2 regions of the Mixta hanseatica genome follow, and region 1 is predicted to be linked to the other one. Evidence: predicted binding sites of a transcription regulator. Region 1 holds the regulator's gene; the other holds the start of a gene.
The links. The regulator LexA, encoded in region 1, represses DNA repair genes until DNA is damaged. The targets are predictions, from matches to a motif close to TNCTGTATGTACATACAGNA.

Region 1 (15,896 bases):
TTTGCGCCACGTCGGTTTGCAGATGCGCCGTACCGTAGGCTTTTGCCACAAACGCAAACGGCAGTGTTTCATTCGGCACCGCAACGACAATTGCAGCGCCAGCAGAACCATTGGCCTTGTTACCGCGCAGATCGCGCAGCTGATTAGCTAAATCGCCGGCGGCGGAGCGTACGTTGCCAATCATATCAAGCGCACCGGCAGGATTGGTCAACAAATCCTGTGGGTCGAAGTTATTGAAGACATCCTGATAACGATCGACGGTATCAGTCACATCATCGATCTTATCAACCATATTGTCTTTATCGCTGAGCTGTACGCCGACAGAGGGCAGGATCACGCTGACATTATCTTCCGCACGGCCTTTGGTCAGCAGCGCCGGGTTAGATAATGGCGCGGTAGTATAGTTGGATGAGGCTACGCCTGTGCCGCCCATCGCATCATTACGTGCATCAAAGTAGCTGCCGGCCGCCAGGGAAGAAAAAGAAGTAAAGATTAACGGCATTAACGCTGCCGCAGGAGAAAGCTTCAAAAAATGAATGTTTTTCTTTGCCATTATCAGACGCCATCCAAATAAGCTGAAAGTAAGAAGGAAATCACTGAGTGAATGATGACCAGTAATTGCCTGTTTTATTAACCTGAACTCAGGCCTTTTTCCCCGGCTTATCAGCGGATTGCTGCTTTTATAAGCAACCCGCAGCTTAACGTTTTTTATGATTTTTGGCAGTTTAGCTTTTCTGCGGTTATTAAGCCTGATTGAACATTAGCTGGATCTTTTTTTTACTGCAAACAGGAACCGTGCTTATTTATGGGCCTAAACGATTTAGTGACGCTATCGGCATGATAATAAAAAGGCCATTAAGTTTCAGGGCCGATGGAAATTTGCCGTTTTTCGGTAATTTAACGCACGTTAGGCGACTTTTTTCAGCGGCATTGGGAAAAAATCTGTATTTAGCGGTGATAGAGCGGGTTACTCAGCATAGTGGCGATTTAGCAATCATTTTGTCTGATAACGGGCGTGTGATAACATAACATTTCAATCGCCCGGAGAAAGATTATGAGCGTATCGCCTTCACAACAGATTTTGTCGCAGGCTGAAAAAATCTGTCTGCAACGCAACGTGCGCCTGACGCCACAGCGTCTGGAGGTGCTGCGTCTGATGGCTGAACAGAATACAGCAATTAGCGCTTATGACCTGCTCGATCTGTTACGCGTCTCTGAGCCGCAGGCCAAACCGCCGACCATTTATCGCGCGCTCGATTTTTTGCTGGAGCAGGGTTTTATTCATCGCGTTGAATCGAATAACAGCTACGTAGTATGTCATCATTTCGAAGAGCCGCAGCATACTTCGGCGATGTTGATTTGCGATCGATGCGGCACCGTCAGTGAAGAGCATGCGCAGGGTGTGGAAACCGTTCTCCAGCTGCTTTCTCAGCAGAGCGGATTCTCATTGCGTAATAGCGTGATAGAGGCGCATGGGCTGTGTGCTGGCTGTAAAGATGTGGAAAACTGTCAGCATCCGGAAAACTGTACGCACGATCACAGCATCATGGATAAAAAACGTGGGCGATAGCGAATCGGGGAAAAAAGTCAGGCGGGAGAAATAAATGAGCGGCACGTTCCTTGTGCCTGGGCAGGAGCCTTACCCTGAAAATGCGCTTACCAGCGATAATCGCGGTTATTCGTTTCCCAATCGCTCACTTCTTTTTCCGCTTCATCTTTGGCATAGCCGTAGCGTTCCTGAATTTTACCGACCAGCTGATCGCGTTTACCTTCAATGACGGTCATATCGTCATCGGTCAGCTTGCCCCATTTTTCCTTCATTTTACCTTTAAACTGTTTCCAGTTACCGCCGGCTTCGTCTCTGTTCATAATTTTGTCCTCTACCTTAGGTGTTAACAGCTTTTGGCTAACAGCGAAATTGCGTTACCGTAAGAACGCTGTTTCCCTGTGTCTTACACTTTTAATAATAGTAGAAACCGGTGGTTTTGCTTAAAAACATAGAGATATGAACTAATAAAGCGGCGTAAAAAGTGTCGGCTATGCTGAAAAACCAGCGAATTCAGTGAATAAGCGTAGCCGTATAAAATGTGTCAAAGCGTGAACCAATCGCCACGCCGCTGATAACGATGCCATACCCATCCCAGTGTCAATCCACGCAGCAGTAAGAAAACGCTGATAGCCAGCCATAGCCCGTGATTGCCCAATAGCGGCACGGTTAATAACGTCAGGCCGAAGCCCAGCGCCGCCAATGCCATACTGTTGCGCATTTCACGTCCGCGCGTGGCGCCAATAAACATGCCATCCAGTAAATAACACCAAACGCCCACCACGGGTAACAGCATCTGCCACGGCAGGTAGTGATTCGCCAGCGCCTGCAGCTGCGGCAAAGAGGTCAACATAGCGACAATCTCCCTTCCCCACTGCGCATATCCTAAGGCAAACAGCAGCGCGACCAGCCCCGCCTGGCGGCAGGCGGCAAGCCATACACGCCGTAGCTTGCTGTTATCGCGTGCGCCGAAGGCTTCGCCCGAAACCGCCTCAACCGCATAGGCAAAGCCATCCAGCGCATAGGCGGTAAAGGTAAGAAACATCAGCAGCACGGCATTTACCGCCACAATCTCGCTGCCCATGCGCGCCCCTAAAATCGTGATCGAGGCAAAGCACAGCTGCAACAGCAGCGAACGTAGCATGATATCGCGGTTTAAACGCAGCAACCGCCGCACATCGCCCTTCAATCCCTCTTTAAGGTGCGCAAAGCTGATCTGCCGCAGGCGCAGCACATGCCAGACTAAAACCAGCCCCACCAGCAACGAAACCGTCCCAGCGATGGCGGTCGCCGCCGCCGCGCCAGTCACGCCCCAGCCAAGGCCAATAACAAACCATAAATCGAGCAGGATATTGACCAGATTACCGACAATCAGCAGGATAACCGGCGCCCGCGCATACTGCACGCCCAACAGCCAGCCGAGGATGACCAGATTAGCCAGCGAGGCAGGCGCGCTGAGCCAGCGTATAGCAATAAAACGCTGCGCCTGCTCCAGCACTGCCGGACTGCCGCCGACAACCTGCGCAGCCAAAGCGCTTAACGGCCCCCGCAACAGAATAAAGGCGATACCGGCGATAACCGCAATCGCTAAAGGTTGCATCAACGCGCGAGCCAGCGCTGGTTTATCTCCCGCGCCGAACGCCTGTGCGGTCAGCCCGGTAGTGCTCATGCGCAAGAAAAGCAGCAGCATAAAAAGAAAGCTGGTCGCGGTGGTGCCTACGGCTACGCCGCCAAGATAGACAGGGCTATCAAGATGGCCAATAACGGCAGTATCTACCAGGCCCAGCAGCGGTACGGTAATGTTTGAGAGGATCATAGGCAGCGCCAGCCGCCAGAGGTGTTTATCGGTCGCAGAGAAGAAGTGCATGGCAATCCGCAGAAAAAATATGGCGACAGGCCACAGCGGTTATCGCCGGAACAAAAGCTAAAGGGGAAGCGAGCGGCGGCCAGCAGGCCGCCACAGAGTCATTACAGCCAGTCGCCGTTACGAATAACGCCAACGGCCAGACCTTCGATAGTCAGCGTCTGCTGCTGCAGATCGACGACAATCGGCTGGAAATCATGGTTTTCCGGCAGCAGCTGCACGGTATTGCCCTGACGCTTCAGGCGTTTAACAGTGACTTCATCATCAATGCGTGCTACGACCACCTGGCCGTTACGCACATCCTGCGTTTTATGCACCGCCAGCAGGTCGCCATCTACAATGCCGATATCTTTCATCGACATACCGCTAACGCGCAGCAGAAAGTCAGCGTGGGGTTTGAACAGGTTAGGGTCGACCTGGAAACGGCTTTCAATATGCTCCTGCGCCAGCAACGGTTCGCCGGCGGCGACACGACCAATCAACGGCAGACCGTTTTCTTCTTCCGCCATCAGGCGGATACCGCGTGAAGCGCCGGACACCATTTCAATGACGCCTTTACGCGCCAGGGCTTTCAGGTGTTCCTCTGCGGCGTTAGGGGAGCGAAAGCCTAACTGGGCGGCGATTTCCGCGCGCGTTGGCGGCATACCTGTCTGATTAATGTGATCGCGAATCAGGTCATAAACCTGCTGCTGCCGAGCCGTTAAGGTTTTCATCCCGCCCCCTGGTTGTTTATACAGTCGCTGTGAGTATATACAGGTATTAGTGGAATGGAAACCGGAAGCTGTGTAAAAAACAACTCTTTATCTATTATGGAAACTTTATCGTAAATAAGGCCATAACAGGGTTACCCAAACAAAAAGGGCCAGTATGATGCTGAGCAGCACCGCCGCAGAACCCATATCTTTGGCACGGCCGGCCAGCGGATGAAACTCGCTGCCGATGCGGTCCACCACCGCTTCGATAGCGCTGTTAAGGATCTCGACGATAATAATGAGAAACACGGAGCCAATAAGCAAAACGCGCGTTATGGCATCGACGTCAAGCCAGCAGGCGATAATCACCGCTGCCAGCGTCAGTATCGCTTCCTGGCGAAATGCCGCTTCATGTTGCCAGGCTGCCCGCAGGCCTTTCCACGAATATCCGGCTGCTTTAATGATGCGGATCAGGCCCGTTACGTTATTTGCCATCTACAGGGAACCCTTTGCAATGTTTAACGTCAATGTCAGGGTGCAGCACTAAATGCAACACCACAGATCTTCAATGCGCTTTCTGGTATGCTTGCGGCGCTTTGCTAACAAGAGGCTTCATGTTGTCTATGTCAGGTTGGCGTAAACTTTATTATAAGTTACTGAATTTACCACTTACATTTTTAGTTAAGAGTAAGGCGATTCCGGGCGATCCGGTAGCGGAACTGGGACTCGATACCTCGCGCCCCATTATGTATGTATTGCCTTATGATTCAAAGGCCGATCTCCTTGCGCTGCGCACCCAGTGCCGTCTGCACGATCTGCCCGATCCACTGGAGCCGCTGGAGATAGACGGCGCCCTGCTGCCGCGTCACGTCTTTATTCATGACGGGCCGCGCGTTTTCCCCTATTTCGTGCCGAATCAGGAATCCGTGAAGCTGTTCCACGACTACCTCGATTTGCACCGTAACAACCCCGATCTCGATGTACAGATGGTACCGGTTTCGGTGATGTTCGGCCGTGCGCCGGGGCGTGAGGTGCAGGGCGAACAAACCCCTCATCTACGCGAACTGAACGGCGTACAGAAGTTTTTTGCCGTACTGTGGCTGGGGCGCGATAGCTTTGTGCGTTTCTCGCCGATGGTTTCTCTGCGTCGTATGGCGACGGAGCACGGCACGGATAAAACCATTGCGCAGAAGCTGGCGCGTGTGGCGCGTATTCATTTTGCCCGTCAGCGTCTGGCCGCGGTAGGCCCGCGTCTGCCGGTGCGCCACGATCTGTTTAATAAACTGCTGCAGTCGAAAGCGATCGCCAAAGCGGTAGAAGACGAGGCGCGCAGCAAGAAAATCTCTCAGGAGAAAGCGCAGCAGAACGCCATCGAGCTGATGGAAGAGATCGCCGCAGATTTTTCCTATGAGATGATTCGTCTTACCGACCGCGTGATCGGCTGGACATGGAGCAAAATCTATCAGGGCATTAACGTCAGCGGCGGCGAACGCATTCGTCAGTTGGCGCTGGATGGCCACGGGCTGGTTTACGTGCCCTGCCATCGCAGCCATATGGATTACCTGCTGCTCTCCTACGTACTTTATCATCAGGGTCTGGTGCCGCCGCATATCGCGGCGGGCATCAACCTTAACTTCTGGCCGGCCGGACCGATTTTCCGTCGTCTCGGCGCGTTCTTTATTCGCCGTACCTTTAAGGGCAACAAGCTTTACTCTACGGTATTCCGCGAATATCTCGGCGAGCTGTTCAGCCGTGGATACTCGGTTGAATATTTTGTTGAAGGCGGGCGATCACGCACCGGTCGTCTGCTCGATCCGAAAACCGGTACGCTGGCGATGACGATTCAGGCGATGCTGCGCGGCGGCAACCGTCCGATTACTGTGGTGCCGGTTTATATCGGCTATGAACACGTGATGGAAGTAGGCACCTACGCGAAAGAGCTGCGCGGCGCGGCTAAAGAGAAAGAAGGCTTTATGCAAATGCTGCGTGGCCTGAGCAAGCTGCGCAACCTTGGTCAGGGCTACGTAAACTTTGGCGAGCCGCTGCCGCTGGTTAACTACCTGAACAAGCAAGTGCCGGAGTGGCGTGATTCGATCGATCCGATCGTGGCGCAGCGTCCGCAATGGCTGACGCCAGCGGTGAACGATATCGCTCAGCAGATTATGGTGCGCATTAATAACGCCGGGGCCGCCAACGCCATGAACCTGTGCGTTACCGCGCTGCTTGCTTCACGTCAGCGTTCCCTGACCCGTGAACAGCTGATCGAGCAGCTGGAGTGCTATCTCGATCTGCTGCGGCATGTGCCCTATTCGCCAGATGCGACCGTGCCGGATATGACGGCGGAAGCGCTGCTGGAACACGCGCTGAACATGAACAAGTTCGAGACGGAAAAAGACAACATTGGCGATATCATTATCCTGCCGCGCGAACAGGCGGTGCTGATGACTTACTATCGCAATAATGTGCATCACATGCTGGTGATGCCGTCGCTGATTGCCGCTATTGTGCAGCAGCATCGCGAAATCTCCGCCGCCGAGCTGCTGCGTCAGGTCTCTGTGCTTTACCCACTGCTGAAAAGCGAGCTGTTCCTGCGTTGGGAGAAAGAAGAACTGCCGCAGCTGCTGCAACAGCTGGTGGCCGAGCTGGCGCGTCAGCAGCTGATCGTCATCGAAAATGATGTGATGCGCCTGAATGCGGTACGTTTCCGTACGTTGCAACTGCTGGCTGCGGGTATGCGTGAAACGCTGCAGCGCTATGCCATCACCTTCTCTATTCTTAGCGCTAATCCTGCGATTAACCGCGGTTCGCTGGAGAAAGAGAGCCGCACGCTGGCTCAGCGTCTGTCGGTGCTGCACGGCATTAACGCGCCGGAGTTTTTCGACAAGGCGGTGTTCTCCACGCTGGTGCTGACGCTACGCGATGAAGGCTATATCAGCGATACCGGCGATGCTGCGCTGGAACAGACGCAGAATACCTATCATATGCTGGCAGAGTTGATTACCAGCGATGTGCGCCAGACCATTGAAAATGCCGTTACGCCTGCTTAAAACGGGCTGACGCATAAAACAGAGCGGGCGCCAGTGGCGCCCGCTTTTTATTAGTGCTGTTTGCAGCCAGGTTGGCTACCACTGGCTGAACGGCGGCATATTCAGAACGATACCGATAAAGATCACCAGTCCCACATAGTTATTATTGAGGAAGGCCTGAAAACAGCGTTCGCGCTGGCGTTCAGCGATCAGTTTCTGCTGATGTACAAACAGCGCGGCGGCCAGCAGCAGCGACCAGTAAAACGCACCGTCCAGGTTCATGCGCTGACCTACGATCACCAGCAGCAGCAGCGTAGAGAGCTGCAACAGACCAATAATCAACTTATCAAAGCGCCCAAACAGAATAGCCGTCGACTTTACGCCAATCTTGAGATCGTCATCCCGATCCACCATCGCATACTGCGTATCGTAGGCCACGGTCCAGCAAATATTGGCGAGAAACAGCAGCCAGCCGTTTAGCGGCACGTGGCCGCTTACCGCCGCCCAGCCCATCGGGATAGCCCAGCCGAAAGCGGCGCCCAGCACCACCTGCGGCAGATGGGTATAGCGCTTCATAAAAGGGTAGATCCAGGCCAGCGCCAGCCCGGCGAACGACAGCCAAATGGTGATGGCATTCATCGTCAGCACCAGCGCGAACGAAATCAGCGCCAGCGCCACAAACAGCACTTTCGCCTCTTTTTCACTTACCTCACCGCTGGCCAGAGGACGCATCTGCGTGCGCTTGACGTGCCCATCAATTTTACGATCGGCAAAATCATTCACCACGCATCCCGCCGCGCGCATAAAAAAGACGCCCAGCACAAACACCATCAGCACCTGCAACGGCGGCACGGCTTCGCCCGCCAGCCACAGCGCCCATAATGTCGGCCACAGTAGCAGCAGCGATCCGATCGGCTTATCAATGCGCATTAAACGGCTGTAAGCCTGTAGCTTACTGCGCGTCAGCCCTTTTTCTCTATTACTCACATGATTCTCCAGACAAGCTTTGATAAAGCGGCGCAGCGGGTAAAAACAGTTCGGTCAATAACAGCGGCTTGCCTGATAAGCGCAGGCGTGAGCGACGACCCCACAGCGCGTCAGAGATACCCGGATCGATAAAGTCGCGCGTGAGCGTGGAAGAGGAGAAGAGATAACGTCCCAGCGGGCGGCTGCCCAACTGGCTGAGCATCATTTCCGGTCCCTCCAGCGTCGATTCCGGCACTACCGTGCGACCAGCCAGCCAGGGAACGCCGTCACCCGATAAGATGATTTCGCGCAGCCAGTAACGCGGTTCCAGCGGCAAAAACGGCAGCTCTTCAGCGATATCGTCAGCGGTAACGAAACCTTCAAACTGAGGCTGTACGGTAACTTTCCGGCAGTGGCGCTCAAAGCGCTTCGTCATTGAGTCTTCTTCCAGCAGCCAGTCAAGCAGAGGCGCCGACAGTGCAGGCGATGAAGTGGGAAGCCAGGCAATGGCGCGCAGCAGGGAAAGCGCGTTATCGGACATACGGCATCTCCGGTAAAAAACAGGTGCCATAGTGTAGCGCAGAGCCTTGCGCAGAACACGCAATGCAGCAGAAAAACAGCATGGAAAACAGAGGGCAATGCATCTTTTACCGCATCATTTTCCTCGCTTTAAGTCTGGCTTAAGGTCTGGTTTTCATAGGAGGATATTCATGGCAAAATCGATAATATGCTTGCAACGTTAGCCATAATTATCAGGATATTGTTTTATATTCTTTTTGTTATACCTATTATTAAGGCGATAAAACTACATAACATCAACGGAGGATGGAGGCATGAAGCATCATGTTGCGCCAGGATATTGTGTCGTTGAACAACCCGGTACGCTGGATTTTCAGGCCCGGCAACTTTTTAGAAATACCCGCTCTCCGGCAGCCAGTATGTTTATGAAGCTCAACGCTGATACGCAGTGGCTAAAACCCGGACAGATACTGATTGTTGCCGATCCAGATACGCCTGCAACAATGCAGATGTTACAGGCGCTGAGGCAGGCAAAGCAGCGAACAAATATGGCCTTTACCAGCGTCAGCGCTGAGGAAGCTAATTTTTTTCATAAGCATTACGGTATGATTGCCGGGTTAACCAAAACGGGAGATCAAATATTCAGTACGGCGGGTGACCTGGGAGAAAAGTATTTTCTGGCCATAGAAAGCACGTTGAGGAAAATTGAGGAAACCTACCAGAACCAATACCGGACTCAGGGCTCGCTTATTAGTCAACAGTTCTTTGCTGAACGCAACCAGCTATTCAATCAGTTAAAAACATTGGTTAATAAACCTTTGGTTAAATCTCTTGCTCGCCATACGGTAAAATTCAGGCCCTATGAAGATATGCGCAGGGCGTTGAATCTCTCCAGCCGCTCAATCGTTCACGAATGGTCAACGGCTGGCGTCGTGGGCATTCCGGGTTATTCAACCTATGTCGGGAATGCAGCTAAAGCCGCGAAGTTCCTTAAATATGGCGGCTATATCGGCATCGGCTTTTCTTTTGCTGGCACGACCAATGATGTAATGAAAGCGTGCTCGACAGGAAGAGAAAACGAGTGCGGAAGGAGTGCTTTTAAAGAATATACGAAATTTACCGCAGGTACGTTATTAGGCGTCTCTGGCGGTGCTATTGGAGCAACAGCAGGAGGAGCCATCTGCATTGGGCTTGGGATTATAACAGCGCCCGCAGGCGGAGCGGTAGGACTGGCATGTGCGGTTATCGGTTCGGTTGCTGGAGGATATGCTGCCAGTACTACCGGTGAAACATTTATAGATTATTTTTTCAGAGATTAATGTGTGAGTAATTTATTTTCTTATTTAGGGATAGCAGGCATATGGGTAGGTTTCTTATCGCTTACCCTCCTGTTTTTTTATTATTGCGTAAACAGGAAAAGATATGAAAAAATCATCAGATTTTACTATGATAAGGGTTTTTTATTTCCCGTCCCTTACCATTTTCATTCATTAATGGGGTTCTTTGGTTCTTTTACGCTGGTCTACTACTTTACATGCATCAAAAGAAAGAAGAAGCCTTTGCTTATGTTTTATAAAAACCGTGAGGTTTATAATTTTTTTGACACCGTCCCTGATAATCTCTCCAAATGGATGAAGGTTTATTACAGAATCACTTTATTCACTCTGGCTTGTATTGCCTTTACTTTCCTGATGGTGTCAATAAAATATATTTATTTAAACCTTGCAAATTAACCCTATGATAAGGCTAATTATTCTATGGCTTTCAGTGAAATTAAAGCAGCTGAACCTGGTGTAGAGATGCTATATCAATATGCGGAAAAACAGGATACTTTCTAATTGTTGGCCATTAATTATGGTTGCTGGTGCAGTCTTCTTTACTTTATCTGTATTACTGTATGCAATAAACCGTTCAAAATATTATCAATTGATATCTTTATTTAAAGAAAACCACGCTTTCCCGGCCGCCTACTCATTTCACTGCCTTACTGGCTTTTTTGGGGCTGATCCCATTACCTACTTTTTTCTTGGGTTAAAAAGGAAAAAGAAAATTTTGTTCGTTAAAAAGGAGAGTGAACTGTATGAATTTTTGATGATAAGAAAGAAAACTTAACGAATTGGATGCTGCCATTTTATTACTTGTGGAACGTGACAATGCTGTGCTGTGCCTTTGTCATCATTTTCGTGATAGTTATGCATATTAAGCTAAAATACTTTTCATAAAGTGCTTATTTAAAACAAATCATTACCTTAAGGAACTTAATAGTTCAGTAAAATTTAAAATATCAGCATTAATATGTAGCGAATAAACAAGTCGATACTGATATCATTATTTGACACAAAGCTAAAGCCGGCCTCACACAAAACAGCGGAGAAACAGAGTCATTAATAAACCGCTCTTAGCAACGCGGAGGTGTAGCTGAGTTAAACAGGAAAGCTGGCGAAAAAGGGTGCGCCGGCGGCGCACCAATCGTCCAGCAAGATCAGCAATATGGGGATGTTATCCCTTGCCTTTCACACTGCTGATAAATGTTGCGCGTGCCGATGTAGAACCAAGACGTTCCGCCTCGTTCATCAGCTTCAGCGCTTTATCGATATCCCCCGCTTTCGCAGCCTTACGGATGCCGTCGTTAAAATATTTTTCGGTGTCGTTCAGCATCGGTTCAGACTTCACAGCCGACGTTGCTGGCGCAGGCGCAGCCATTGGCGCCGGGCTGCTGATATTCGGCTGTGCCGACGCCGTGGCGGCGCGGGTGCTGCCTACCACCACCGGCTTCGAATCGCCGGAGCCGAACAGCTTGCCGATCATAATGTTGCCGCTGTTCTGCTCGCTCTTCACTTTCAGCGACAGCGTGCCGGTATTGATATGCTGTACCACCGGATCCGGCACGTCAGGAATCGCATTGCTGGCCCCTTCCGCATAGAGTTTTGCCGGGTTGATCATGGTGGAGGTTTGCGCCAGATCGCGCGTCGTGGTGTAAATCAGCAGGTAAATCTGTTTTTGTCCCAGCACCGGCGTCAGCTTCATGGTGCCTTCCAGCCGGTTAGTGGCAACGATGCCCGGCTTTTGATAGGTGAAATAGCTGCTGGGGAAAAAGGCCGCAGGCTGCAGCTGGCTGTCCAGCACCAGTACGTTCGGCGCATAGACGCGCTGATCTTTCATGATGCTGGCCAGTGTGACTTCCAGCGATCCCTGATCGGCGGGCAGCGCAACGGCGGCAACCGGCCCGCTGATATCGCCTTCATTCAGGCTGGCCGAGGCGGTATTCAGCGCAATATCCTGGCTCACCGGCGGCGCCAGCGGCAGCCAGGAGAGGCGCTGCAGCTTTTCCGGGGCGATCGATGGCGCGGTAGCCACATTCTGTGGATTAAGGCTGGTGCTGGCGGCAAAGGCGGGCAGCACGGTAAAGCTCAGGGCCGGAAACAGGCAGAGCGCGAGTAGATGTTTTTTCATTTTTTTATCCTCAAGAGAAACCCGCCTCTCTCAGGCAATAGAGAGACGGGCTAAGGCAGGACTCAGGGCTGGCTATGCCCTGTCAGGTTGTCTTATTACCACCAGGCTTCCATCTGAATACCGAAGGAAACTTCGTCATTGTCGCCACGGCTGAAGGTGTGCGCGGCGTTATCGCTATAGGCAACGCCCGCAGTGGTGCCCGGCAGGTTACCAACATAGTTTTGATTGTTTGTCTCAGAGGAAGCATAGCCCCACTTCTCATCCCACTTGGCGTAGGTGGCGAACACGCGAATGGCCGGACGCGACCAAATGCTGTTGCCTGCCTGCCACTGCTGGGCCAGCGTCACTTTATACTGGCTGTTGCGGTCACCGGTGCGCTGCGACTTCACGTTGTCGTAGCCGGCTTCCAGCAGGGTGCTCATGATCGGCGTCCATTTGTACATCGGGCGTACGCCCACGGTGTACCAGGTGGTGCCGTTATCGTTATCGCGATCCACGTCCTGATACATACCCACATACATCAGGCTCCAGGTATCGTTGAAGTCGATCGCGCCGTGGTCGATGACGCGGATCATCGAGCCGTTGTTGTTTTCTGCGGTGCCCGGGCGCCCGTTGCGGTTTTGCGTCATCGCATCGGTGGCGTACTGCACGACAAATTTGTTCAGGCTGGTGCCGTAGAAGGTCTGGGTATGCTCAAGGGTAGCCATCCAGCCATCATCGGAAGCGTCTTCCACATTCGGGCTGTAACCGTCGGTATCGTTCGCGCTGCCGTAGTCAAAGCCCAGCTCCAGCGAGCCGCCCGGGTTCACTTCCATGCCGCCTAAGCGCACGTCGAAAATATCGTTGGCGCGATCTTTCGCCGTGCCGCGCGTATTGCCGGTCACGAAGGCCGAAGAGCCGCCTGCTTCGCTGCTGCGGGTCGCTGCCAGCGACAGCTTACCGAAGCCGAGATCGATATCTTCAATACCGCCGCCAGGACCAGAAATATCCCAGTAGTAGAAATCGATCATGTGCACGTCATGGCGTTTGTAGTAACGCTTACCGGCCCAGATATTAGCGCCCGGCAGCGCATCAAACAGGTTTTTACCCACCACGTTCATCTGACGTACCGCAGGGGAGTCTTCTTCATAGTCGTTCTGCTGCGATACGCTGTAGCCGATCATGGTATCGACATAGAAGCTTTTCTCGCCCTCTTTCCACACTTCCTGACCCAGCTCAACTTCCGCATAGGTGTCACATTCGTTGCCAAGACGATACTTAGAGTTGGCGCCGGTTGCTGTAAAACATTGCTGCTCACCGCCGCTGCCGGTCCAGCCGATGCCGGAACGGGCGTAACCTTTGAAATCCACCGCGCTGGCGTGCGGTGCCACAACTGCGAGGGCCACTGCCACGGCCAGAGGGTACTTAGAGCGCGTTAACATCGCTGTTCTCCTGTTATGATTTTACTGTTATGTGTGCTTCTACGCCGGGTTCGCTGTGTAACCGACGGCAGGCGCGTCCATCTTCACGAAACAGATGGCAGCGCTGTGGCGGCAGTCCGATGGCGTATTGGGCACCTTCTTCAACCAGCACCACGTCGTTCTGGCGGTAAACCAGGTTCTGACGCAGCGCAGGGATTTGGATATGGATTTGCGTTTCCTGGCCGAGCTGCTCGACCACCTGCACCGTGCCCTGCAGAGTGACATCGGCCACTTCGCTGGGCAGCAAGTGTTCCGGACGAATGCCCAGCGACATATTGGCGCCGACCGGGACATCGGTGCTGTCCACCGGCAGCCAGATTTGCTGATGGTTAGGCAGCTCTACCTGCACCTGATCGATGGCGGTGGCGGTAACCTTCACTGGCAGGAAGTTCATTTTCGGCGAGCCGATAAAACCGGCGACAAAGCGGTTGGCTGGATAGTGATACAGCTCCAGCGGTTTGCCGACCTGGGCGATACGTCCGCCTTCCAGCACCACGATTTTATCCGCCAGCGTCATCGCTTCGACCTGATCATGGGTGACGTAAATCATGGTGCGCTTCAGGCGCTTATGCAGGCGGGAGATCTCAATGCGCATCTGCACGCGCAGCGCGGCGTCAAGGTTAGAGAGCGGCTCATCCAGCAGAAATACCTGCGGTTCCGCTACCAGCGTACGGCCGATCGCCACGCGCTGACGCTGGCCGCCGGAAAGCGCCTTCGGCTGACGATCCAGCAGATGCGCCAACTGCAGCACTTCCGCCACCTGCGACACGCGCTGCTGAATCTCTTTTTTGTTGGTTCCGGCCAGCTTAAGGCCGAATGACATGTTATCCGCCACCGTCAGATGGGGATAAAGCGCATAAGACTGAAAGACCATTCCCACGCCGCGTTCGGCTGGCGGCACCTCGTTCATGCGTTTACCGCCGATGGTTAGCTCGCCGGAGGTAATCTCTTCCAGCCCGGCAATCATACGCAGCAGCGTGGACTTGCCGCAGCCGGACGGCCCGACAAACACTACGAACTCCCCTTCGGCAATGGACAGGTTGATATCTTTCGATACCACCACATCGCCCCAGGATTTGGTGACTTCTTTCAGCACCACATTCGTCATTGTCCTCTCCCATCTTCATGGCTTCCTTTGAATGGCAGGAGTGTGCGCGAAGACGGGGGAGGAAAAATCCTCCACCATCCGCTTTTTTACGGGGGAGGAGGCAGGAGGATGAGTCAGTAGCCGAAAGGGGGCTCAGAACGGGCTGTCAGGCTTTTTCGTGATCGAAACGGCAGGAAAAGGGGCTATTTTTTGTGTGCTGGCACGCAGAAACCAATAAAAAAGCTATAGGGATCACACTTCTGGCCGGTGGGGCGTAGAAACAGGGAGGATGAGTCAGCCGTCGCTTATCAGCAGACTCCTGCCTAACGACAACCACTCACGTTTAGAGGTAAGGGAAATGTCAAAGTTCAAACTGAATGGCAAAACGCTGTTGTTATGCGCCATAACCGTCGCGCTATTACCGGGCGCCGCGCTGGCGAAGATCGAAGAAGGCAAGCTGGTCATCTGGATTAATGGCGACAAGGGCTACAACGGCCTGGCAGAAGTGGGCAAGAAGTTTGAGCAGGATACCGGCATTAAAGTTACCGTTGAGCATCCTGATAAGCTGGAAGAAAAATATCCGCAAGTTGCCGCAACCGGCGACGGCCCGGACATTATTTTCTGGGCGCACGATCGCTTTGGCGGCTATGCGCAATCCGGCCTGCTGGCGGAAGTCTCGCCGGATAAGGCGCTACAGGACAAAATTTATCCTTTTACCTGGGATGCGGTGCGCTTCAACGGCAAGCTGATCGGTTATCCGGTGGCGGTGGAGTCGTTATCGCTGATTTATAACAAAGACCTGCTGCCTAATCCGCCAAAAAGCTGGGAAGAGATCCCGGCACTGGATAAACAGCTGCGCGCTAAAGGTAAAAGCGCGCTGATGTTTAACCTGCAGGAACCCTATTTCACCTGGCCGCTGCTGGCAGCGAACGGCGGCTACGCCTTTAAGAAAGAGAACGGCAGCTATAACGTGAAAAGCGTCGGCGTCAACAATCAGGGCGCGCAAGAAGGCCTGCAATTCCTGATCGACCTGATAAAGAATAAACATCTGAATGCGGATACCGATTACGCCATCGCCGAAGCGGCTTTCAATAAAGGCGAAACCGCGATGACGATTAACGGTCCCTGGGCATGGAATAATATCGAAAGCGCCAAAATCAATTATGGCGTGACCCTGCTCCCCACCTTTAAAGGCCAGCCTTCGAAGCCGTTTGTCGGCGTGCTGAGCGCCGGTATCAACGCCGCCAGCCCAAATAAAGAGCTGGCGAAAGAGTTCCTGGAAA
Region 2 (15,896 bases), 2.0 Mb from region 1:
AGCAGCTGACCGGCAACCATGCCCAAATAGTAAACAATCATATAGGCAGCCAGCAGCTGGCCACGATTGCGCAACGTGCCGCTACAAAGCAATGCGCTTTCCACCACCACCCAAATCCAGGCGCAACCGATACCCGCCAGCAGACGCCACAGCGACCAGCTCCAGAAGCCCTCATTCAGGCCCAGCGCTATCGTTGCGACAGCAAAAACCAGCGAAGCAAAATAGTAGCTGCGATTAAAGCCATAATGCTTGATTAGCCAGCCCGCCAGTAATGTCCCGATAAGGTTACCGGTGTAATAGGATGAACTCACTACGCCGACCTGCCAGGTTGGCAGATTATCGTGGGTCAACCACAAAGGAACCAGAGTATTAAGCACGGCAATAGATACTGTCAGCAGCAGCAGGCCGCAGAGCAACAGCACAACGGGACGAGACCAGGTGAACATGGGTTAAATCACAGGGAAGAAAGAGAAAGTGCGCGAATATTGCCACTCTTGTTTTTAAAGTCAATCAGCCGAATTTGCCCGACGCACAATTTGTCCCGCTCCGATTTAAAATTTTTATCCTGGGAAGATTTTTGACGCATAAAACTTATACAGCCCAAAGATTTTTAATTTTAAATTCAAGCAGGTAGAAATAAAAATCCGGTTAATAACGATATATTTATTTTAATAAAAAAAGCCCGCCGGGAATGACGGCGGGCCTGATCGTTTATGGCGCTAATTAACCGATAAGGGTTAGGCCGCCCATATAAGGGCGCAGCACTTCTGGCACTTCAATACGGCCATCAGCCCGCTGATAGTTTTCCAGTACCGCAACCAGCGTACGGCCTACCGCCAGGCCGGAGCCATTCAGCGTATGCACCAGACGCGGTTTCTTATCATTTTTACTGCGGCAGCGCGCCTGCATACGGCGAGCCTGGAAATCCCACATATTAGAGCAGGAAGAGATCTCACGGTAGGTATTCTGCGCCGGCAGCCAGACTTCCAGATCGTAAGTTTTCGCCGCGCTGGCGCCCATATCACCGGTGCACAGCAGCACTTTACGGTACGGCAGGTTCAGCAGCTGTAGGACTTTCTCCGCATGGCCGACCAGCTCTTCCAGCGCCTGCATGGAATCTTCCGGACGAACAATCTGCACCATCTCCACTTTATCGAACTGGTGCATACGGATCAGGCCACGCGTATCACGGCCGTAGGAACCGGCTTCAGCACGGAAGCAAGGCGTATGAGCGGTGAGTTTAATCGGCAGCGATTCTTCCTCAACGATCTCGTCACGCACCAGGTTAGTCAGCGGCACTTCCGCGGTTGGGATCAGTGCATAGTTGCTGCTGTCTGACTCTTCTTCCAACGGACGGGTATGGAACAGGTCTTCGCCGAACTTAGGCAGTTGGCCGGTGCCAAACAGCGTGGCGTGGTTAACCAGGTAAGGCACGTAGGTTTCGGTATAGCCATGCTGCTGCGTATGCAGATCGAGCATAAACTGGCCCAGGGCGCGATGCAGGCGGGCGATTTGGCCCTGCATGACCACAAAGCGCGAGCCGGTCAGCTTAACGGCAGCGGCGAAATCCAGCCCTTTTGCCATCTCGCCGAGGTCAACGTGATCGCGCACCGGAAAATCATACTGACGCGGTTCGCCCCAGCGCAGGATTTCCTGATTTTCCGTTTCATCTTTGCCCAGCGGCACTTCATCTGCAGGCAGGTTAGGCAACGCCAGTGAAAAATCACGGATCTGCTGCTGCAACACATCCAGCTCGGCTTTAGCCGCATCCAGACGCTCGCCCAGCGCGTTGACTTCCTGACGCAGCGGCTCAATATCTTCCCCGCGCGCTTTAGCCTGCCCGATGGATTTGGAACGCGCATTACGCTCAGCCTGCAGGTTTTCTGTTTCTACCTGCAGCACTTTACGGCGCTCTTCAAGGGAGAGCAGCGTTTCCACATCCAGTTTAAATCCTCGGCGTGCCAGTTTTTCTGCGACTGCGTCTGGCTCGTTACGCAGCAGATTGGGATCGAGCATGCTTATCCTGTGCTTACTGTGATTAAAAAAAGGTTTTGAACCAAAGCGTTCCTTCAGGGCCCACCTGGCTGAGCGCTAACCTTACCGCAACGTCTGGACTAGCGGTAGCGTTTTGTCGGGCTATTTTGATCCTGTTCCGCAAGCCAGGCGAGCTTTTCGCCAATTTTCCCTTCCAGCCCGCGGCTGGTGGGCTGATAGTAACGCGTTTGCGCCATTTCGGCGGGGAAATAGTCTTCGCCGGCGGCGTAGGCATTCGGCTCGTCGTGCGCATAGCGATACGCCTTGCCCAGCCCCATCTCTTTCATTAATTTAGTCGGCGCGTTACGCAGATGCTCCGGTACGTCGAAGTCAGGTTTTTCACGCGCATCGCGCATCGCCGCTTTAAAGGCGGTATAGACCGCGTTGCTTTTCGGCGCGCAGGCCAGATAAACAATCGCCTGAGCGATGGCGCGTTCGCCCTCCGCCGGGCCGACGCGGGTAAAGCAATCCCATGCGGCGATCGCAACCTGCATGGCGCGCGGATCGGCATTGCCAACATCTTCTGAAGCGATGGCCAGTAGACGACGCGCGACATACAGCGGATCGCCACCGGCAGTAATGATGCGGGCATACCAGTAAAGCGCCGCGTCGGGCGCAGAACCGCGCACCGATTTATGCAGCGCGGAAATCAAATCGTAATAGCGATCGCCTTTATTATCAAAGCGCGCCGCACGTTCGCCGGAAACCGCATTTAACAGCTGAGGCGTTAATTCCCGCTTACCCTGCGCATCGCTTTCAGCCATATCGGCCATCATTTCCAGCGTATTCAGCGCCCGGCGCGCATCGCCGTTAACCAGCTCGGCAATCATCCGCCGGGTGGATTCAGGCAGGACGATATTTTCCTTGCCCAGTCCGCGTTCTTTATCGGTTAGCGCCTGCTGCAATACCGTTTCGATATCTTCGACGGTCAGGGATTTCAGCAGGTAGACGCGCGCGCGCGATAACAGCGCGGAGTTGAGTTCAAAAGAGGGGTTTTCCGTCGTCGCGCCAATAAAGGTAATGGTGCCATCTTCAATATGGGGTAAAAACGCATCCTGTTGACTTTTATTGAAGCGATGCACCTCGTCAACAAACAGAATGGTGCGGCGGCCTGCCTGGCGGTTCTGTCGCGCGCGTTCGATCGCCTCGCGGATCTCTTTAATGCCGGAGGTCACGGCCGAGATGCGCTCAACGTCCGCATTGCCGTAACGGCCAATCAGCTCGGCGAGCGTGGTTTTACCGGTGCCGGGCGGCCCCCACAGAATCATTGAATGAAGGTGGCCCGCTTCGATAGCGCGCGTTAACGGCTTATCGGGGGCCAGCAGATGTTGCTGTCCGATATACTGTTCCAGCGTGGTTGGCCGCATACGCGCGGCCAACGGTTGGAACTGTTCGGAAGAAAAATCAAGGGAGAGATTACTCAACTCAACCTCACTGACGTTGATCGTCTACCGTCACCCCTTTCGGAGGCGTAAAGGTGAATTTATCCGCGCTAACCGGTCCGTTGTTCTGGCTTTTCAACACGTAGCTGCTGCGCTGGCCATCCTGCTCGATGGCGCTGAACTGATTGATGGTGCCATTACCGGAAACGTTAATCATAAACTGTTTCAGGTTGCCGGCATCGGTTTTCGGCGTCAGTTCAAAATTATCGCCCTGCTGTTTCACATTGTACTGCTGCCAGTCGCTGCGCTGATTACGGGCAATCAGCATAAAAGGCGTATTGCTGGTGGCGCTGTTCAGCCAGGTGGCACTGACCTGTTCAACAAAAGGATTGTAAAACCACAGGGTTTTACCGTCTGAAATAATAACGCTCTCATCCGGCGCGGTCATATGCCAGTTAAACAGGTTGGGACGTTTTACCCACAGCTCCCCTTCGCCTTCCTGCACATTCGATCCGCTGCTGTCGGTAACCTTCTGGTTAAAGCTGGCGTGGAAGCTGCTGACTTTGTCCAGACGCTGCTGTAATTCACTGGAAGCATCGGCCAGCGCGCTGGCGGAGGTCAACGCTGAAAGTAAACCGCAAGCAAGTACTAATTTTTTCATGACTACCGATTCCTTTTTAAGTCGTTATATTCCGCATCAGGCGGCCTTATTACAAATTAGACTGACAATTCGCTTCCTGACAGGAGAAAATACTGAAAGCGACGCGGCTCACCGCTTCTGATGCTTAAATAAACAACGGGCCGGTAAAATTCCGGCCCGTCTAACCTTTGACAGCGCAAACCCCATTTTATTACATTTCGTGCGGCGGCGGTGCCAGAACCTCACGGTTACCATTATGCCCAGGCGGAGAGACGATAGCCTGCACTTCCATCTGCTCAATAATACGCGCCGCGCGGTTATAGCCGATACGGAACTGACGCTGAACGCCGGAGATAGAGGCGCGACGTTTTTCCACAACAAACGCCACTGCCTGATCGAACAGCGGATCCAGCTCTTCGTCGCCGCCATCCAGACCCAGACCGCCGCCGTCACCTTCTTCGCCCGCGGTAATGCTTTCAATATACTGCGGTCGACCACGCGCTTTCCAGTCCTGCACGACCGCATGCACTTCCTGATCGCGCACAAAGGCCCCGTGCACACGCACCGGAATCGAAGAGTTGGGCGGCATATAGAGCATATCGCCCATGCCCAACAGCGATTCAGCGCCACCCTGATCAAGAATAGTACGGGAGTCGATTTTGCTGGATACGGTAAAGGCGATACGTGTCGGAATGTTAGCCTTAATCAGGCCGGTAATCACATCAACCGACGGACGCTGCGTCGCCAGCACCAGGTGGATCCCTGCCGCACGCGCCTTCTGGGCCAAACGAGCGATCAGCTCTTCCACTTTTTTGCCTACCGCCATCATCAGATCGGCAAACTCATCGACCATAACTACGATATACGGCAGTTTCTCCAGAGTCGGGGGCAGCGTATCCATACTGTCGCCCGGCTTCCAGAATGGATCCGGGATAGGACGTCCCATCGCTTCCGCCTGTTCGATTTTCTCGTTGTAGCCCGCCAGATTACGTACGCCGAGCGCCGACATTAATTTATAACGGCGCTCCATCTCGCCAACGCTCCAGCGCAGCGCGTTCGCCGCATCTTTCATGTCGGTGACCACTTCCGTCAGCAGATGTGGAATCCCTTCATAAACGGAGAGCTCCAACATTTTCGGATCGATCATAATAAAGCGCACCTGCTCCGGCGTCGCTTTATACAGCATGCTGATGATCATCGCGTTCACGCCGACCGATTTACCGGAACCGGTAGTACCCGCAACCAGCAGGTGAGGCATTTTGGCCAGATCGGCCACCACCGGCTGACCCGCGATATCTTTCCCCAGCACCACCGAAAGCGGCGACGGATTATCACGGAAGCTGGCGCAGTCGAGCACCTCACGCAGGTAAACGGTCTGGCGATGCTTATTCGGCAGCTCAAGGCCGACATAAGGTTTACCAGGGATCACCTCAACCACGCGCACTGCCACCGCGGAAAGCGAACGGGCCAGATCGCGTGACAAATTAGAGATACGCGCGGCCTTTACGCCCGGGGCTAAATCCAGCTCGAAACGGGTAATAACCGGGCCAGGCGAAATGCCGACGACTTCCGCTTTAACCCGATAATCCGCCAGACGCGCCTCAACCAGACGGGCAGTCTGCTCCAGCGCAAACATATCAACCGGCTCCTCTTCCGCAGGCGGCGAGGTCAGCAGATCGAGCGTCGGCAACGGCGTTGTCGGTTTATAGGTTGGCTGTTCATGTCGCATCAGGAACGGATGAATCAGGCTATCCGCCAGTGATTCGTTGCTTTCAGGCTGTGGCGCGGCTTCGGCCGCCGCCGGCGTAAAGGCGGACGATGCGCTGTTTTGCCATTGAGTCGCAGGCGGCTCGGCGGCGCGTTGAACCGGCTCGACAGGCTGCAGCATCTGCGGCGCTGGGACATCCGTCGGCTGAGCGGCATAGCGCGGCTCTGGCGTCGGCTGCTGCCACTGCGGTTCCGTTACCGGCATGTCCGGCTCAGGCGTAGCGGCAATGGTAAACAGCGGCTCGCTGGGGCCCTCATCGATCAGATCTTCCATCGGCGAGAAATCAAAGGCGGCAGCAGGATCGAGGGTAAAGGCTGGAACATCACGCGGCGGCGTGACGGCCTCCTGCGGATGAACCTCAGCCACTGGCGCCGTGCTCGGCTGCGGCTGATGCTGCCAGGTGACATCGGGCTGCGTGGGCTGAACATAACGCTGCTGAACCTGAGTAGCCTGCTGATGAACGTCAGGCGCCGCAGGCGTCACCGCTTCATCCGGCTGATAGCGCTGTTCCGCGGGCGTAGCTTGCGATGCGTCCGGTGCCGCCGCTTCAACATGCGCGTAGCGCTGCTGCTGCTGCTGCGCGAACTGTTGCGCCAGTGCCGCCTGCTCCTGCTGTTGGGCATGTTCATCTTCTTCAACGGCATAATCAGCGCCATAGCGCGCCTGCTGCTGCGCCATAAAAGCATCGCGTAACTGATTTTCGTCTTCGACAGTGGACTGTTCATCATCAGGCTGAGGCGCAGCCTGCTGCTGTGCTTCCTGCTTAGCTTTCTCTTCCGCCAGGCGTTGAGACGGCAGCTTAATGCCCCAGGACGCGAGTTCACGGCGCGTAGGCAACTTAACCGGTTTCGGACGCGGCAGTTCAGGCCCGATGCCCTGTTTAATCTGCGGATTAATCTCTTCAGGCACGCTGGCCGGCATAAAGGGAGCGCCGCCGGTTTGCGCAGCGGTTGCGGCGGCAGTGACGGCTGCGGCAGCGCCCGGCGCTGACGAGGAGGTTGTCGCCTCTTGCCAGTTACCCATTTGCGGGCCGTCATCCTCTTCTGCCGGTGTGAAAGCAACACTGGATTGCGGCGGCATTTCAAAGCGGTAAAGCGGCGGTGTGGCGCTCTCGGTTTGGGCGGCGGCAGGAGAAGCGGCCAGCGCGGCTGTGCTATCGCCTGTCGGCGCATTGTTCCGCTGCTCTGTTGGCTTCGGCGCGCCAGTTGCCTGCGGCGCGGCGGCAGGCGCGGCTAACGACTGAGCGGCCGCCTGAGGTTGCACAGGCGCCGAGGCAGCGGTAGGCTGAGCGGCCGCGGCGCTGGCGACAACTGGCGTTTTAGCCAACAGAGGATCGACTTCCGCCTTTTCTACGTCATCTTCAACGGTCTGTAGCTTACGCGGCGGCGCCAGCAGAATATCATCGTCCTCATCATCCAGCTGAACCGCCCGTTTAATGGTGGGCGCCGGATGTTCGTCATCCTCTTCGTACCAGGCTTCGTCAGCGCGCGAGCGGTTGCTGGCAAAGGTCAGCACGCCCATTACCACCGCGCCGATTTTCTCGGCGATGGTCAGCCAGGACCAACCGGTATACAGGGTTAATCCCGCCGCCCACAGACACAGCAAAGCCAGCGTCCCGCCAGCACCGCTCAGCCAGGGCGCCATCGCGTTACTGACCAGGCTGCCGATAACGCCGCCAGAGGCGAAATACCAGATATCATCAGCGTTCAGCGCGGCGAGGCCACAAGTGGTCACCACCAGCGCCAGCACGCCGATCAGCCGCAGGCCGACGGCGAAATAGTCAATGTAATCCTGGCGATCGCGCTGGCGGAAGGTTATCCAGCACAGGCCGAGGATCACTGGCGGAATGGCGTACGCCATCACGCCAAAAATAAACAGTAACGTATCGGCCAGCCAGGCGCCGACATTGCCGCCCAGATTATGGATGGGTTCATGCCAGGCGGTCTGAGACCAACTGGGATCGGAAGGATTAAAACTAACCAGCGCCACCATCAAATAGACAGCGAATAGCGCGACAAGGATCAGCAACGCTTCGAGCAGACGGCGACCACTACTAAGCGGCTTAAGGGACACTTCTTTATCTTCTGTATATTCCTGGCTCAAGAGAACTCTCCAGGTACCTGTAAACTATGAAGGAAACAGCGCCGGGCTAACCGACGCTGTGCCTGTATGAATTCACAGGAGTGTATCGAATACCACCAGGTTTTGCACCTGTCCTGTGTTATCGCGTCTTAATAACCAACCGGTTACTCTGTTTGACTTCTTCCATCACCACATAAGTGCGCGTATCGTTAACGCCTGGCAGGCGCAGCAAGGTTTCGCCCAGCAGTTTACGGTAGGCGGACATGTCAGGCACACGCGTTTTCAGCAGGTAGTCAAAATCACCGGAAACGAGGTGACACTCTTGAGTTTCCTCAAGTTTTTGCACAGCGGCGTTAAATTGTTCAAACACATCAGGCGCACCGCGATTCAGAGTAATCTCAACGAAGACCAGCAGCGACGCATCAAGATAGTGAGGATTGAGCAACGCGGTATAGCCAAGAATAAAGCCCTGACGTTCCAGGCGGCGTACGCGTTCAAGGCACGGCGTGGGCGATAAGCCAACGCGTTTTGAAAGCTCCACGTTAGAAATACGACCATCCTTCTGCAGCTCATTCAGGATATTTCTGTCGATTCTGTCGAGGTCTTTTCCGGGGCGTTTTTTATTGTCTACCATTATTATTGTCTCTCTTCATTCCTTCCCTTTACCTGCCATACCCTGAACAAAATCACTGTGCAGGGTCTTTCGTCAGTGAAGACATAGAGCCTGTTGCTATTGCAGCGCCCATCCGCATGACGCATGCTGTCTGTCCACACCATGCGTCATTACGAATGACAGACTGAGTTTATTCGGCGTTGTACGCAAAAGCTGGTACGAAACTCTGTTTACATAGCCCAAATATTCTCTGCTTCCCACAATGTTTTCGCAAAAGCGCAGGCGATTGTCAAAGCAAAACATTGAAAATCAGGAGAACATGCCAGCCCTTAGCGGGCATCGCCATTTTTCACCGGTTATTTTGCGCGTTTTGCCTGCAATTTATTTTCTACGGGCGTTTTTCAGCGCCCTTGTTCCGCCTGCTCCCGCGCTATCGGTAAAACCTGTTGCATCAATTGCTAACAAAAGCGCAGAACGCTTTTTTTGCGGCGTTAAATTCCCTACAATCTTGCTCCATGTTGCCAGTTAACTAATGAGGATCTCATGGGCACGGCCAAACACAGTAAATTGCTTATTCTGGGCTCTGGTCCGGCGGGCTATACCGCAGCCGTCTACGCTGCACGCGCTAACCTGAATCCGGTAATGATTACCGGCCTGGAAAAAGGCGGCCAGCTAACTACCACTACCGACGTTGAGAACTGGCCTGGCGATCCTAACGATCTAACTGGTCCGCTGCTAATGGAACGCATGCATGAACATGCGGTGAAATTTAATACCGAGATCATTTTCGATCATATCCATACGGTCGATTTGCAAAACCGTCCGTTCCGTCTGGTGGGCGATAGCGGCGAATATACTGCCGACGCCTTGATCATCGCGACCGGCGCTTCCGCTCGCTACCTGGGCCTGCCTTCTGAAGAGGCGTTCAAAGGTAAAGGCGTTTCCGCCTGCGCAACCTGTGACGGTTTCTTTTATCGTAAGCAGAAAGTTGCCGTGGTCGGCGGCGGCAATACGGCCGTTGAAGAGGCGCTTTACCTGTCGAATATCGCTTCTGAAGTTCACTTGATTCACCGTCGCGATACCTTCCGCGCCGAGAAAATCCTGATCAATCGTCTGATGGAAAAAGTCAGCAGCGGCAATATTGTGCTGCATACCGAACGCGAGCTGGATGAGGTGCTGGGCGACCAGATGGGCGTGACCGGCGTACGTCTGCGCGGCACGCAGAACAGCGAGCTGACGGAAGAGCTGGACGTAGCGGGTCTGTTTATCGCTATCGGCCACAGCCCGAACACCGCTATTTTCGCCGGTCAGCTGGAACTGGAAAATGGCTACATCAAAGTGCAGTCAGGTTTGCAGGGTAACGCCACCCAAACCAGCATCCCGGGCGTGTTTGCCGCCGGCGACGTAATGGATCATACCTATCGTCAGGCGATCACTTCCGCCGGTACCGGCTGTATGGCCGCGTTGGATGCGGAACGCTATTTAGACGGCCTGGTTAAAAACGATAAGTAACTTGTTAATTAACTGATCTTATTTTTCTGAGGCGACAGTTCAACTGTCGCCTTTTTTCTTTCTGCCATGCTACATTGCCTGCGCCTCTACTGGCAGATCCCCTGGCGATATCGGCCAGCCTGTTTTTCTTGTGAAACGGCCCCGGATGGAAAAGAAACGTCAACACCAACTCACACGCTGGCTGCGTCAGCAACGCCTGTACGCCCGCCCCTGGACCACCCTTTCGACGCTGCTGGGCGTGATCAGCGCCCTGTTGATTATTGCGCAGGCATGGCTGTTGGCTACCCTGATGCACCAGCTGATCAGCGAGCAGCAGCCGCGCGATCGGTGGCTCTCGTCAATGGGCCTGCTGCTGCTCTGTTTTATGGCGCGCGCCCTGCTCAGCTGGCTGCGCGAACAGGCGGGCTATCGGGCGGGAGAACAGATACGGCGCACCCTGCGCAAACAGGTGCTTGACCGTTTACAGCAGCTTGGCCCCGCCTGGATTCAGGAAAAGCCCGTCGGCAACTGGGCAAGCCTGCTGCTGGAGCAGATCGAAGAGATGCAGGACTATTATGCTCGCTATCTGCCGCAGATGACCTTATCCGTGCTGATCCCCGGCCTGATTCTGTTGGTAGTATTTCCGGTAAACTGGGCCGCCGGCTTGATTCTGTTGGCCACGGCCCCGCTTATCCCGCTGTTTATGGCGCTGGTGGGCATGGGCGCCGCCGATGCCAACCGGCGTAATTTTCTGGCGCTGGCGCGGCTGAGCGGCGACTTTCTCGATCGGCTGCGCGGCCTGGATACGCTGCGGCTGTTTCATCGCGGCGCGGCGGAAGCGCGGTCGATCGCTGCCGCCTCGGAGGATTTTCGCCAGCGCACCATGGAAGTGCTCAGGCTAGCCTTTCTGTCGTCGGCGGTGCTGGAATTTTTCGCGTCAATCTCTATCGCCATTGTTGCCGTCTATTTCGGCTTCTCCTATCTGGGCGAGCTCAATTTTGGTCATTATGGCACCCAGGTGACGCTTTTCGCTGGCTTCCTGGCGTTAATTCTGGCGCCGGAATTCTTTCAGCCGCTGCGCGATCTCGGCGCCTTTTATCATGCCAAAGCCCAGGCGATAGGCGCGGCCGATGCGCTGGAGACTTTCCTCTCCTCGCCGCAACCGGCGGCGGCAGAAGATAAACCGGCGCCCTCACCCGATCTGCCGTTGCAGATTGAGGCCAGCGAATTAAAAATTATGGCGCCGAACGGCGTCCTGCTCGCGGGGCCGCTCGATTTTACTTTATCGCCAGGCCAGCGGGTAGCGTTAGTGGGCCAAAGCGGCGCAGGAAAAAGTTCGCTCATCAATGTGCTGCTGGGCTTTTTGCCCTATCAGGGCTCGTTACGAATCAACGGTCATGAGCTGCGCGATCTACAACGTCGCGGCTGGCATCAGCAGGTTGCCTGGGTAGGGCAAAATCCGCATCTGCCGGCGCGCTCGGTGCGCGAAAATATTCTTAATGGCCAGCAGGTTTCTGCGGCGCGTTTACAGGACGTTCTCGCATTAGCCGGCGTCGATGAGTTTATTTCCCAACTGCCGCAGGGGCTGGATAGCGAAACGGGCGATTGGGCTATGGGCTTGTCGGTGGGCCAGGCACAGCGCATTGCCGTGGCGCGGGCGTTGCTAAAACCCTGTCAGCTGCTCCTGCTGGATGAACCAGGCGCCAGCCTGGATGCACGCAGTGAACAGCATGTGATGCGGGCGCTGCTGGCCGCATCGCAGCAACAAACCACGTTGTTGGTAACGCACCAGTTGAATGAGCTGGGGCAGTGGGATGAAATCTGGGTGATGCGCGCAGGCCAGATTATTCAACGCGGCAGCTGGCAACAGCTTACCTGTCAGCCGGGGCCGTTCGCCACCCTGCTGACCCATCGTCAGGGAGATATCGCCTGATGGCCAAACTACGACCTTTTCTGCGTCTCTATCGCCGTCATAGCTGGCGTCTGCTTATCGGCGTGATACTGGCTATTGTTACGCTGCTGGCCAGCACGGGACTGCTAACGCTCTCTGGCTGGTTTCTGGCGGCCTCCTCGTTGGCAGGCAGCGCCGGGCTTTACAGCTTTAACTATATGCTGCCTGCGGCGGGCGTGCGCGGCGCGGCGATTATTCGCACTGTCGCCCGCTATTTTGAACGCCTGGTCAGTCATGACGGGACGTTTCGCGTACTGCAACATCTGCGCGTATTTACCTTTAGCCGCCTGCTGCCGCTCGCGCCCGCCGGGCTTAGCCATCTGCGTCAGGGCGATTTACTGAACCGTTTTGTTGCCGATGTCGATACGCTCGATCATCTCTATTTACGGGTTATTTCGCCGCTCTGCGGCGCGCTGGTGGCGATCGTAGTGGTCACTCTGGGATTGTGCTGGCTGGATGTGTCGTTGGCGCTGACGCTGGGCGCCAGTATGCTGCTGACGCTGCTGCTGCTTCCGCCGCTGTTTTATCGCGCCGGGCGACCATCCGGCGAAATTATTACCGTCGAGCGGGCGCGCTACCGCCTGCAGCTGACCCACTGGCTACAGGCGCAGGCTGAGCTTTCGCTGTATGGCAGCGTTGAAGAGTGGCGTTCACAACTGGATACGGTAGAGCAGCGCTGGCAGCAGGCGCAGCGCAGGCAGGCAAGCCTGACGGGCCTGTCGCAGGCTCTGCTGCTGCTGATTAGCGGTGCGACGGTTACCCTGCTGCTTTGGCTTAGCGCCGGCGGCGTAGGCGACTGGCCGCAGCCCGGCGCGCTCATCGCCCTGCTGGTTTTTTGCAGCCTGGCGGCATTCGAAGCGTTAGCGCCGGTGGGTACCGCGTTCCAGCATCTTGGACAGGTTTTCGCCTCCGCTGAACGCGTCAGTGAGATTATCGAACAAACGCCTGCCGTGCAGTTTCCAGCCGGGCAACGCGCTGATATTCCTGCTCCCGGGACGCTGGCGTTAAAAGCGGTCACCTTTTCTTATCCGGACGCGGTTTCCCCTGCCCTGCAGCGCCTGACGCTCACGGTTAACGTCGGCGAAACCGTTGCGCTGCTCGGCCCGACCGGCTGCGGCAAAAGCACATTGCTACAGCTGCTGACGCGCGCATGGGATACGCAGCATGGCGAGATCTGGCTGCAGGGCATGCCGCTGCGCCAGTGGAGTGAACCTGCTTTGCGCGCGACGATTAGCGTAGTCAGTCAGCGGGTGCATCTGTTTAACCAGACGCTGCGCGATAATTTATTGCTGGCCGCGCCGGGCAGCAGCGATGAAGCCCTGAGCGTGATGTTGGCGCAGGTGGGACTGGAGAAATTGCTGGCGGGCGAAGGGCTTAACGCCTGGCTGGGTGAAGGCGGCCGTCAGCTTTCCGGCGGTGAATTACGCCGTCTGGCAATTGCCCGGGCGCTGCTGCACAATGGACCAATCATGCTGCTTGATGAACCGACCGAAGGTCTGGATGCGGAGACGGAACAGCATATTCTCGCCCTGCTGGCGCGGGTTACCGCCGACAAAACGGTGATCATGGTGACGCATCGTCTGCAGGGGCTGGATAAGGTCGATCGGATCTACGTGATGGATCAGGGAGAAATTATCGAGCAGGGAACGCATGCGGAATTAATCACAAAAGGCGGACGCTACTGGCATTTTCAGCAGCGGTTTACGCTATAGTCATAGCTTCTGAGACTGCGGGGCTTTCGAAAGATGCGACTGATTCAGCTGTCACGCGAATCGCTTAACTTTCCGCCGCCGGAAATGGCGCTGCGTGAACCTAATGGTCTGCTGGCGATGGGCGGCGACCTGAGCCCTGCACGTCTGCTAAATGCCTATTATCGCGGCATTTTCCCCTGGTTTTCGCCGGGGGATCCTATTTTGTGGTGGTCGCCCGATCCGCGTGCGGTCCTCCTGCCCGATGGCTTTCATTGCAGCCGCAGCATGAAGCGGTTTCACCGCCGCTCGCCCTATCGCGTGACCATGAATCGCGCTTTTGCTGAGGTGATCGAAGGCTGCGCCAGCGATCGTGACGAAGGCACCTGGATCACCCCGGAGGTTAAGCGCGCCTGGTGGCGACTGTACGATCTGGGTCATGCGCATTCGATCGAAGTCTGGCGCGATCAGGAGCTGGTCGGGGGAATGTATGGTCTGGCGCTGGGGCAGATTTTTTGCGGCGAGTCGATGTTCAGCCGCAGCGAAAACGCGTCGAAAACCGCGCTGCTGGTGTTCTGCCAACACTTTGCCCGACATGGCGGGCAGCTGATTGACTGTCAGGTGCTTAACCCGCATACCGCATCGCTCGGCGCCAAAGAAATTGCCCGTGTCGATTATTTACTGGCGCTAAGCCGCCTGGCTACCGCCTCGGTGAGCGAAACTTGCTGGGTGACCGATACGCTTTTTTCCCCCGAGCCGATGTTTTACACGCAACGGTGAGGAATAGTGGTATAATAGGAAAGTTTGGTATGTCGTCCGTCTATTGCGTAAGCGCATCGGAATTACCAGGCTGGGAATCACCACGCATCTTCAGAACTGTTTCTGGCTGTGGCCGGTTAACAGATTCTTAGCCGCTATTCCCCCTCGCTAACGTCACTGTCATCAGACGACGAAAGTTATGCCTGTATGCTGCGCTACAGGTGCATGCGGGCGTTGGTATAATAACCAACAATTCTTTACATAATTCGTGGAATTCGGCATTATCTTGCCGATTCAAAACTTGGAAGTCCACCCAGAGGATTCGATGGCCAAAGAAGACAATATTGAAATGCAGGGTACCGTACTTGATACGTTACCTAACACCATGTTCCGCGTGGAATTAGAAAACGGACACGTGGTTACCGCTCATATCTCCGGTAAAATGCGCAAAAACTACATCCGCATCCTGACGGGCGACAAAGTCACTGTTGAGCTGACCCCGTACGACCTGAGCAAAGGCCGCATTGTCTTCCGTAGTCGTTAATAAGGTTGTGCGTTAATGAGAAGATTAACGCCTGACTAATAATAAAGGCCAGATTATCTGGCCTTTTGCTTTTGTACTGCCATAAGGCGTACCTGGCTGTTAACGATGCCCAGATAAAAAAAGGCCGGATTTCTCCGGCCTTGTGCTTTTCTGACGGGCTGCTTAGTGTACCGTACCTTCCGTTTTGCGCTTCTCGGCGCTGACGAAATGATAGGCAAGCTGGTTTTTCTCTTTATCCAGCGTGACCGACACCGATCCGCCATCCACCAGCGAACCAAATAGCAGTTCGTTGGCTAACGGTTTTTTCAGGTTTTCCTGCACGGTACGCGCCATCGGACGTGCGCCCATCGCTTTGTCATACCCTTTTTCCGCCAGCCATTCACGCGCTTCGTCGCTGACTTCCAGTGACACGCCTTTCGCATCCAGCTGGGCCTGCAATTCCACGATGAATTTATCCACCACCTGATGAATAACCTCAGCGGAAAGATGACCGAACCAGATAATATTATCAAGGCGGTTACGGAACTCCGGCGTAAAGATCTTTTTGATCTCTTCCATCGCATCGGTGCTGTTATCCTGATGGATCAGACCAATAGATTTACGCTCGGTTTCACGCACGCCGGCGTTGGTGGTCATCACCAGCACCACGTTGCGGAAGTCCGCCTTGCGGCCGTTGTTATCGGTCAGCATGCCGTTATCCATCACCTGCAGCAGCAGGTTAAAGACATCCGGGTGCGCTTTCTCGATCTCATCCAGCAGCACAACCGCATGCGGATGCTTGATCACCGCATCGGTCAGCAAACCGCCCTGGTCAAAACCAACGTAGCCCGGAGGCGCACCAATTAGCCGGCTTACGGTGTGACGTTCCATATACTCGGACATATCAAAACGCAGCAGCTCAATGCCCAGCGCCTTCGCCAGCTGTACCGTCACCTCGGTTTTAC

Region 2: the regulator LexA is predicted to act here: its motif matches at 7,988-8,007, upstream of K6958_RS21365 (DNA translocase FtsK 4TM domain-containing protein).

Annotation. Positions count from the first base shown of each region.
Region 1 is NZ_CP082904.1:3,908,576-3,924,471, forward strand. It holds gene K6958_RS18555 (conjugal transfer protein TraF) at 1-553, opposite strand, end outside; gene zur (zinc uptake transcriptional repressor Zur) at 1,055-1,570, shown strand; gene K6958_RS18565 (CsbD family protein) at 1,657-1,869, opposite strand; gene dinF (MATE family efflux transporter DinF) at 2,091-3,413, opposite strand; gene lexA (transcriptional repressor LexA) at 3,515-4,123, opposite strand; gene K6958_RS18580 (diacylglycerol kinase) at 4,229-4,597, opposite strand; gene plsB (glycerol-3-phosphate 1-O-acyltransferase PlsB) at 4,726-7,149, shown strand; gene ubiA (4-hydroxybenzoate octaprenyltransferase) at 7,225-8,058, opposite strand; gene ubiC (chorismate lyase) at 8,108-8,635, opposite strand; gene K6958_RS18600 (hypothetical protein) at 8,928-9,932, shown strand; gene malM (maltose operon protein MalM) at 11,113-12,066, opposite strand; gene K6958_RS18610 (maltoporin) at 12,162-13,487, opposite strand; gene malK (maltose/maltodextrin ABC transporter ATP-binding protein MalK) at 13,501-14,634, opposite strand; gene malE (maltose/maltodextrin ABC transporter substrate-binding protein MalE) at 14,972-15,896, shown strand, end outside.
Region 2 is NZ_CP082904.1:1,590,864-1,606,759, reverse strand. It holds gene K6958_RS07760 (MFS transporter) at 1-446, opposite strand, end outside; gene serS (serine--tRNA ligase) at 724-2,016, opposite strand; gene K6958_RS07750 (replication-associated recombination protein A) at 2,115-3,458, opposite strand; gene lolA (outer membrane lipoprotein periplasmic chaperone LolA) at 3,466-4,077, opposite strand; gene K6958_RS21365 (DNA translocase FtsK 4TM domain-containing protein) at 4,268-7,927, opposite strand; gene lrp (leucine-responsive transcriptional regulator Lrp) at 8,046-8,540, opposite strand; gene K6958_RS07730 (hypothetical protein) at 8,806-9,048, shown strand; gene trxB (thioredoxin-disulfide reductase) at 9,063-10,031, shown strand; gene cydD (heme ABC transporter permease/ATP-binding protein CydD) at 10,177-11,943, shown strand; gene cydC (heme ABC transporter ATP-binding protein/permease CydC) at 11,943-13,673, shown strand; gene aat (leucyl/phenylalanyl-tRNA--protein transferase) at 13,707-14,429, shown strand; gene infA (translation initiation factor IF-1) at 14,734-14,952, shown strand; gene clpA (ATP-dependent Clp protease ATP-binding subunit ClpA) at 15,115-15,896, opposite strand, start outside.